2 regions of the Mesorhizobium sp. INR15 genome follow, and region 2 is predicted to be linked to the other one. Evidence: riboswitches for the same ligand, from Rfam matches in the RefSeq annotation. Region 2 holds a riboswitch; the other holds the start of a gene.
The links. Region 2 has a riboswitch for thiamine pyrophosphate ahead of thiC (phosphomethylpyrimidine synthase ThiC). Riboswitches for the same ligand answer to the same signal wherever they lie in the genome.
Positions count from the first base shown of each region.

Region 1: linked by a shared signal. The riboswitch ahead of thiB (thiamine ABC transporter substrate binding subunit) and the one ahead of thiC (phosphomethylpyrimidine synthase ThiC) in region 2 are both predicted to bind thiamine pyrophosphate.

Region 1 covers NZ_CP045496.1:1,503,886-1,508,297, reverse strand. The annotation lists gene thiP (thiamine/thiamine pyrophosphate ABC transporter permease) at 1-660, opposite strand, end outside; gene thiB (thiamine ABC transporter substrate binding subunit) at 669-1,676, opposite strand; TPP riboswitch at 1,719-1,833, opposite strand; gene GA829_RS07255 (thiamine diphosphokinase) at 1,936-2,580, shown strand; gene GA829_RS07250 (ABC-F family ATP-binding cassette domain-containing protein) at 2,582-4,402, shown strand.
Region 2 covers NZ_CP045496.1:2,925,060-2,929,471, reverse strand. The annotation lists gene GA829_RS14295 (L-aspartate oxidase) at 1-1,365, shown strand, start outside; gene nadC (carboxylating nicotinate-nucleotide diphosphorylase) at 1,362-2,231, shown strand; TPP riboswitch at 2,317-2,433, shown strand; gene thiC (phosphomethylpyrimidine synthase ThiC) at 2,537-4,360, shown strand; gene thiO (glycine oxidase ThiO) at 4,357-4,412, shown strand, end outside.

The sequences.
Region 1 (4,412 bases), 1.4 Mb from region 2:
CCCGCCACCCAGGATGAGGACAATCGTGAACGACGTGATGCAGAGCATGAAGACAAGTCCGGCAACGCCGGGTAGCGCCGCACGCAATGTCGGCCATTCGATCAGCCGGAACGCCGGCCGGGCACCCATGCCGAGCTGGCTCGCCAGCCGCCACTGGTCGGCCTGTATGGTCTGCAGGGACTCTAGAAACAGCCGCACGCTGAGCGGCAGGTTGAAGAAGACATGGGCGATGAGAATCCCGGACAGGCCATAGATATCAGGCCAGCCCTGCTCCCCGAATGCATTGAACAGGCCGGCGAAATAACCGGCATGGCCATAGAGCGCCAGAATGCCGAGGGCCGCAACGATGGCCGGCAACGCCAGCGGCACGGCGAAGAGTTGCAGGATGAAGCCGCGGCCGAAGAAGCGTGGATGCCGCGACAGCGCACGCGCCACGAACAGAGCCGGCGCCACCGAAAGCAGCGTCGAGAGGGCTGCCTGCCACAAGGTGAAGCGAACGACGCGCAGAAGAAAGGGATCGAAGGCTGCCCGGGCGCCCGAAAGGTCTTGAACGCCTTCGAAAAGCAGCCCGGCAAACGCGCCGCCGATCAGCAGCGCGATTGCCGCGAGCGCGAGAACGCCGGCGTTGACACGGGAATCGGTCGGAAGCGCCGGCGCCATCGCGTTGCTTATTTGCTCATCACGGCCAGCCATTCATCAACCCACGCCTTGCGATTGGCGGCAACTTCTTCCGGGCTGAACAGCAAGGTCTTGGTCGGCTTCACCAGCTTGTCGAAGGCCGGATTGAGCGGCTTGCCGGTCTTGCCGGCCGGGTACATCCAGTTGGTTTCCGGAATGGCGTCCTGGAATTTCGGCCCGGTCATGAAGGCCATGAACTTCTCGGCCAGCGGGTTCTTGGCGCCTGACGTGGTGATGCCGGCAACCTCGATCTGCAGATACTCGCCTTCCTCAAAGGAAGCTGCCTGGTAGCGCTCGGTGTTCTCGGCAACCATGTGGTAGGCCGGTGACGTCGTGTAGGACAGCACCATCGGAGCCTCGCCCTTGGTGAACAGGCCGTAGGCCTCGCTCCAGCCCGGCGTGACGGTAAGCACCTTCGACTTGAGCTTGGCCCAGGCCTCCGGCGCCTTGTCACCATAGACCGACTTCACCCACAAGAGCAGGCCAAGGCCCGGCGTCGAGGTGCGCGGATCCTGGATGACGATCTTGTCGCCGGCGCTGCCCTCGACCAATTCCTTCAGGCTCTTCGGCGGCGTCTTCAGCCTTTCGGTGTCATAGACGACAGCGAAATAGCCGTAGTCGTAGGGCACGAATGTATCGTCGCTCCAGCCGCCCGGCACATTGACGTCGGCCACCGCGCCATGCGGCGCGAACAGGCCTGTGGCCTTGGCCTCGGCGGTCAGGTTGGTGTCGAGGCCAAGCACGATGTCGGCCTTGGTCGAGGCCCCTTCCAGCTTGACGCGGTTGAGCAGCGCCACGCCGTCGGCGACCGAGACGAATTCGACATCGCAGCCGCATTCGGCTTCGAATTCCTTCTTCACCACGGGGCCCGGGCCCCAATCGGCGGTGAAGCTTTCATAGGTGTAGACGGTGAGCTTGTCCTTGGCGAAGGCCGGACTGGCAACACCAAGAGCCACAATGACGATTGCCGGGACAACGGGGTAGAAAAACGTGCGCATCGGCGCCTCCTTCGTTCAAATTGAAAGGAATTGAGGCGTCGGCTTACCGAAACGTCTAATCCCTCCGCCGGTACAAGCCGGATCAGGTTCAGCGGGTTGGCGAGACTGCCTCTCAGCCGGTCCGCGAAGATCGCGTCCGGCACCCCGTTAGAGCGTTTCGACACATAGGCCCGGCGGCTGTACCGTGCAAGTGGAAGTTTGCCGGGGCTACAGGTCACGGCCTTCCGTTTCCTTTGCGGGGCTGATAAGGGCCACGCATATGAGCACTTTCACCATCCTGCTTGGCGGCGATCTCATCCGCACGCCCCGGCTCGACCGTCAGGTCGAGGGCACACGCGTGATCGCGGCCGACGCCGGCATTGGCCATGCGCGCACGCTGGGCCTGATGCCGGAACTCTGGGTCGGTGACTTCGACTCGGTGCCGGCCAACTTGCCGGATGATCTCGCTTCGGTGCCCCGGCGGACTTTCCCTGCCGAGAAGGACAAGACCGATGGCGAACTCGCCATATCGGCCGCGCTGGAGCATGGCGCCACCAGCCTTATTCTCGTCGGCGCCTTTGGCGGCAAGCGTGCCGATCACGCCTTCCTGCATCTGGCACTCGGCCTGAAGTTGGCCGAGGCCGGAACAAAAGTGCTGCTGACCAGTGGTGCGCAGGAGGGCATCCCCTTGCTGCCCGGGAAAGCCGGCTTCGACTTTGCCGACGGCACGCTGTTTTCGATCCTTGGTTTTTCCGAACTCTCCGGCCTGACCGTCATCGGCGCCAAATGGCCGCTGAACCATGTCGAGGTCGCGTTCGGTTCGTCGCTGACCATCTCCAACGAAGTCAAGGGCAGCCTCCAGATCGCGCTTGGCCATGGCCGCGCGCTGCTGCTTGCCCACCCTTACCCCTTGCCTGAAAGTTGACATGGCCCCGCCTCTTCTCAATCTCGACGGGATAAAACTGACCTTTGGCGGCACGCCTCTGCTGGATGGCGCTGCCTTGACCGCTTCGGCCGGCGACAAGATCGCCCTAGTCGGCCGTAACGGCTCCGGCAAGTCGACGCTGCTGAAGATCGCAGCCGGGCTGATCGAGCCGCAGGATGGCGAAGTGTTCCGCCAGCCTTCGGCCACCATTCGCTATCTGCCGCAGATGCCCGACATGGAGGGCTTTGCCTCTGTCCGCGCCTATGTCGAGGCCGGACTTGGACCTGCCGACGATCCTTATCGGGCGAGCTACCTGATGGAACATCTCGGTCTGTCCGGCGAAGAGCGCCCCAATGATCTCTCGGGTGGCGAGGCGCGGCGCGCCGCCCTTGCCCGCGTCATGGCGCCGGAACCCGACATCCTGCTGCTTGATGAGCCGACGAACCATCTCGACCTCCAGGTGATCGAATGGCTCGAAGAAGAACTCAGCCGCACCTCTTCCGCGTTGATCGTCATCTCGCACGACCGCCGTTTTCTCGAACGTGTATCGCGCGCCACCATCTGGCTCGATCGCGGCCAGACCCGCCGGCTGGACAAGGGCTTTGGCCATTTCGAGGAATGGCGCGATCTGGTGCTCGAGGAAGAAGAGCGCGAACAGCACAAGCTTGGCCGCCAGATCGTGCGCGAGGAGCATTGGCTACGCTATGGCGTGACCGCGCGGCGCAAGCGCAACATGCGGCGTCTCGGCGAATTGCAGACCATGCGCCAGCGCCATCGCGGCCATCGCGGCGCCGAGGGCGCGGCGACCATGGTGGCCAGCGACGCGGCCGAATCCGGCAAGCTGGTGATCGAGGCCAAGAACATCGCCAAGAGCTTTGGCGACCTGACCGTGGTCAAGGAATTCTCCACCCGTATCCAGCGCGGCGACCGCATTGGCCTTGTCGGACCGAACGGCGCCGGCAAGACGACGCTGCTGAAGATGCTGACCGGCGAGATGAAGCCGGATGTCGGCTCGGTCCGGCTCGGCACCAATCTGGAGATCGCCACGCTCGACCAGAAGCGCGAAGCCGTCGACCCCGCCGAAACCTTGGCGCAATACCTCACCGACGGGCGTGGCGAAAACCTCGTCATCAATGGCGAGCAGCGCCATGTCGTCTCCTACATGAAGGACTTCCTGTTCAAGCCGGAACAGGCGCGGACACCGGTGCGCGAACTCTCTGGCGGTGAACGGGCCCGGCTGCTGCTTGCCCGTGTGCTGGCGCGACCGGCAAATCTTCTGGTGCTCGACGAGCCGACAAACGATCTCGACATGGAGACGCTGGAACTGCTGCAGGAACTGGTCGCCGGCTTTGCCGGCACCGTCATCCTCGTCAGCCACGATCGCGACTTCCTCGACCGCACCGTCACCAGCCTGATCGCGCCTGACGGCGCCGGCCGCTGGATCGAATATGCCGGCGGTTACTCGGACATGCTGGCGCAGCGTGGCGGCACAAAGCTTGATGACCGCAAGGCCCGGGCGAAGGCTGAGAATGGCGAGGCGACGGCACCCGTCAAAAGCGAGACGGCGGCACAGAAGGGTCCAGCCAAAAAGCTGTCGTTCAAACAGAAATTCGCGCTGGAATCGCTGCCCAAGAAGATCGAAGCGGTGATGACGTCGATCTCGCGGCTGGAGAACAACATCGCTGATCCGGCCTATTACGAGCGCGATCCGGCCTCGTTCCAGAAGACCATCGCAGCTCTAGACAAGGAGCGTGCCACCTTGGCGACGCTCGAGGAGGAATGGCTGGAACTGGAGATGCTGCGCGAAGAGATGGAGGGGTAGGCTCCTCTAG
Region 2 (4,412 bases):
GCCGATGACGACCCTGCGCTGCATCTCGCCGACACGCTGGCCGCCGGCGACGGCCTTTGCGATGCGCAAGCCGCAAGGCGCATCCTGTACGCGGCGCCCGCCGCGATCGAGCATCTGGCGCGGCTTGGGGTTCGCTTCGATCGTGCCGGCGACGGAACCCTGCATCTGGGGCTGGAGGCCGCCCATAGCCGCCGGCGCATCGTTCATGCCGGGGGTGACGGCAGCGGACGCGAGGTCATGCGCGCGCTTGTCGCCGCCGTGCGGTCCACGCCGGGTATTGAGGTCATCGAAGGCGTCGAAGCGTGCCGGCTGGCCATGAACGACGGCAAGGTCACAGGCGTCCTGGCGCGTTCCACGACGGGCCTGCTGTTCTTCGCCACGGGACGGGTCGTTCTTGCCACTGGCGGCATCGGCGGCCTGTTCCATGACACGACAAACCCGCTCGGCAGTTGCGGCCAGGGCCTGGCGCTGGCAGCGCGTGCCGGTGCAACCCTCGCCGACCTCGAGTTCATCCAGTTCCACCCGACCGCGCTTGATGGCCCGGGCCGGCCGATGCCGCTGATCAGTGAGGCGGTTCGCGGCGAAGGCGCAATAATCGTCGACGAGACCGGGCAGCGCTTCCTCGATGGCGTGCCGGGCGCCGAACTCGCGCCGCGCGACATCGTCGCGCGCGCCGTCTGGAGACATCTTGGCGACGGCCATCGCGCCTTCCTCGACGTGAGCGAAAAACCGGGCGCGGCTTTCGCGAAGCATTTTTCAGAGATCGCCGCGGCCTGCCGCAACATCGGCATCGATCCGGCGCGCGACCTCATCCCCATTCGGCCGGCCCAGCATTACCACATGGGCGGCGTCGCCGTGGACCTGGCCGGGCGTACTTCCGTTGCGGGTCTCTGGGCTTGCGGTGAAGTCGCTGCGACCGGGCTGCATGGCGCCAACCGGCTTGCCAGCAACTCGCTGACCGAGGCCGCCGTCTGCGCGCGCTGGGTCGCCGAGAGCGTGGCGGGTTCTCCCGAGGGCTGCGCAACGCGAATGGAGGCGACGGAGCAGCCGGCGTCCGATCCTGGACCCATACGCCCTCTCCTGTCGCGTGCCCTCGGCGTCATCAGGGACGGCGAAGGGTTGGAAGCGACCGCGCGTGGCTTGCTGCCGCTGGCGCAACGCCAGGGCACGCCATCCGATCCCGCCATTGTCGGGCTGATGATCACGATTGCCGCCTTGCGGCGCCAAGAGAGCCGCGGTGCTCATTTCCGCACGGACTTTCCCCATCATGCGGCCGTCGCCCGCCGCTCCGAAATCACGCTTCAAGCCGCCTTGACGGCAGCGCAAGAGATCGCACACACGCCAGCGTTGGAAAGCGTCACATGACGAACCTCTCGCCACTACCCGCGATCATGCTCGAGCCTCTGGTGCGAACCGCTCTCCTCGAAGATCTTGGCAGGGCCGGCGACCTGACCACCGATGCCATCGTGCCGAAAGACAGTCATGCCAGAACAGTGCTTTCGGCGCGCCAGGCCGGAACTGTCGCCGGGCTCGATCTGGCGGTGCTGGCGTTCCAGCTCATCGATCAGAATGTCGAGATGACCATAAATCACGCCGATGGCAGCGAAATCGCGCAAGGCGACATCATTGCGTCGGTCAGCGGTCCGGCGCGGGCCATTCTCACGGCGGAACGCACGGCGCTCAATTTCCTCTGCCATCTGAGCGGCATCGCCACGGCCACGGCATCGGTCGTCGCGGCGATCCGCGGCCATGGCGCGAAAATCGTCTGCACGCGCAAGACCACGCCGGGATTGCGGGCGGTCGAGAAATACGCGGTGCGCGCCGGAGGCGGCTGCAATCACCGCTTCGGCCTCGATGACGCGATCCTGATCAAGGACAACCACATCGCCATCGCCGGCGGCATTCGCCCGGCCGTCGAGCGGGCGCGGGCCGGCGCCGGCCATCTCGTCAAGATCGAGGTCGAGGTCGACACGCTGGCCCAGTTGGAAGAGGCGATGGCCTTCGCCCCCGACGCTGTCCTGCTCGACAACATGTCGGCCGAGCAATTGCGCCAGGCGGTGGCGATGGTTGCCGGCCGGGCGATCACCGAGGCGTCGGGCAGGATCACGCCCGCGACAGCGCCCGCCATTGCCGCGACCGGTGTCGACCTGATTTCTATCGGCTGGTTGACTCACAGCGCACCGATCCTCGATATCGGTCTCGACTTCAGCGAGCTTGACGGTCCGGACTGACCGGTCGACCAACTCCAACGGATCGCGCGGGTCGCGGCGTCGGCCGAACGCGCTTGACAAAACAGCGCCGGACCGTTCAACTCCAGACATTCACCAGGGGGGTCCCGACAAGGGGCTGAGATACTGCTGGCTTTCGCAGCGCAGTGACCCGTTGAACCTGATCCAGTTCATACTGGCGTAGGGACGGTGCAAGCGCTTTGCGGGAATCCATGCCCGAAGACCTGTCTCGGCAGGTCAGCCAAAGCGTCTTTTCATCCTTCCGGCACAGAACTGGGTCTCCAATGCAATGAGCAAAGGAGCCTCATATGAATGCCTTGACCCCTGCGGTTTCCACGGGACCGCTGCCTGCCTCACGAAAAATCCACAAACCCGGCGTGCTTCATCCGCGGATCAGGGTGCCGATGCGCGAAATCTCTGTCCATCCGACAGCGGGCGAACCGCCCGTGACGGTCTACGATCCATCCGGCCCATATACCGATGAGACGGTCGAAACCAGCATCGACAAAGGCCTGGCGCGGCTTCGGCACGAATGGATCGCCGCGCGGGGTGACGTAGAAGCCTATGACGGCCGCCATGTCAGGCCGGAAGACAACGGCTTCGCCGTGGGCGAGCGTCTGACGCCGGAATTCCCCCTTCGCAACCGCCCGTTCAAGGGCAAGGCCGGCAAGGCGGTGACCCAGCTTGCCTATGCCCGCGCCGGCATCATCACACCTGAGATGGAGTTCGTCGCCATCCGCGAGAACCTCGGCCGCGAGATCCTGCATGGCAAGCTGCAACGCGACGGCGAAGCCTTCGGCGCGGAGCTTCCTGATTTCGTCACGCCCGAATTCGTGCGCGACGAGGTGGCGCGCGGCCGCGCGATCATCCCCGCCAACATCAACCATCCCGAGAGCGAGCCGATGATCATCGGCCGCAATTTCCTGGTGAAGATCAACGCCAATATCGGCAACTCCGCCGTCACCTCCTCGATGACCGAGGAAGTCGAGAAGATGGTGTGGGCGATCCGTTGGGGCGCCGACACGGTGATGGATCTGTCGACCGGCCGCAACATCCACAACATCCGCGAATGGATCGTGCGCAATTCGCCGGTGCCGATCGGCACCGTGCCGCTCTATCAGGCGCTCGAAAAGGTCGGCGGCGTCGCCGAGGACCTGACCTGGGAAGTCTATCGCGACACGCTGATCGAGCAGGCCGAGCAAGGCGTCGACTATTTCACCATCCATGCCGGCGTCAGGCTGCATTACATCCCGCTCACGGTCGAGCGGGTCACCGGCATCGTCAGCCGAGGCGGCTCGATCATGGCGAAGTGGTGCCTGCATCATCACAAGGAGAGTTTCCTCTATGAGCATTTCGAGGAAATCTGCGACATCTGCCGCGCCTATGACGTCTCGTTCTCGCTCGGCGACGGACTTCGTCCGGGCTCGATCGCCGACGCCAACGACGCCGCGCAATTCGCCGAACTGGAAACGCTTGGCGAACTGACGAAGATCGCCTGGGCCAAGGACTGCCAGGTGATGATCGAGGGGCCTGGCCATGTCCCCATGCACAAGATCAAGCAGAACATGGACAAGCAGCTCGCCATCTGCGGCGAAGCACCCTTCTATACGCTCGGGCCGCTGACGACCGATATAGCGCCAGGCTATGACCACATCACATCGGGCATCGGCGCCGCCATGATCGGCTGGTTCGGCACCGCCATGCTCTGCTACGTGACGCCCAAGGAGCATCTCGGGCTGCCGGACCGCAACGACGTCAAGATCGGCGTGATCACCTACAAGATAGCAGCGCACGCCGCCGACCTCGCCAAGGGCCATCCGGCGGCGAAAGTCAGGGATGATGCCCTTTCCCGCGCGCGCTTCGAGTTCCGCTGGGAAGACCAGTTCAACCTCTCGCTCGACCCGGAAACAGCCCGGTCCTTTCACGATCAGACCTTGCCGAAGGAGGCGCACAAACTGGCGCATTTCTGCTCCATGTGCGGGCCGAAATTCTGCTCCATGCGCATCTCCCATGACATCCGTGCCGAAGCGCAGAAGGAAGGGATGGCGGCGATGGCGGAAAAATACCGCGATGGCGGCAATCTCTACATGCCGGTGAGCGACACCGCGCTCAAAGGGCCAGAGCCGTCATGAGGGTACTGGTCAAAGGGGCCGGCGTCGCCGGCCTCACGGCGGCCTTCGAACT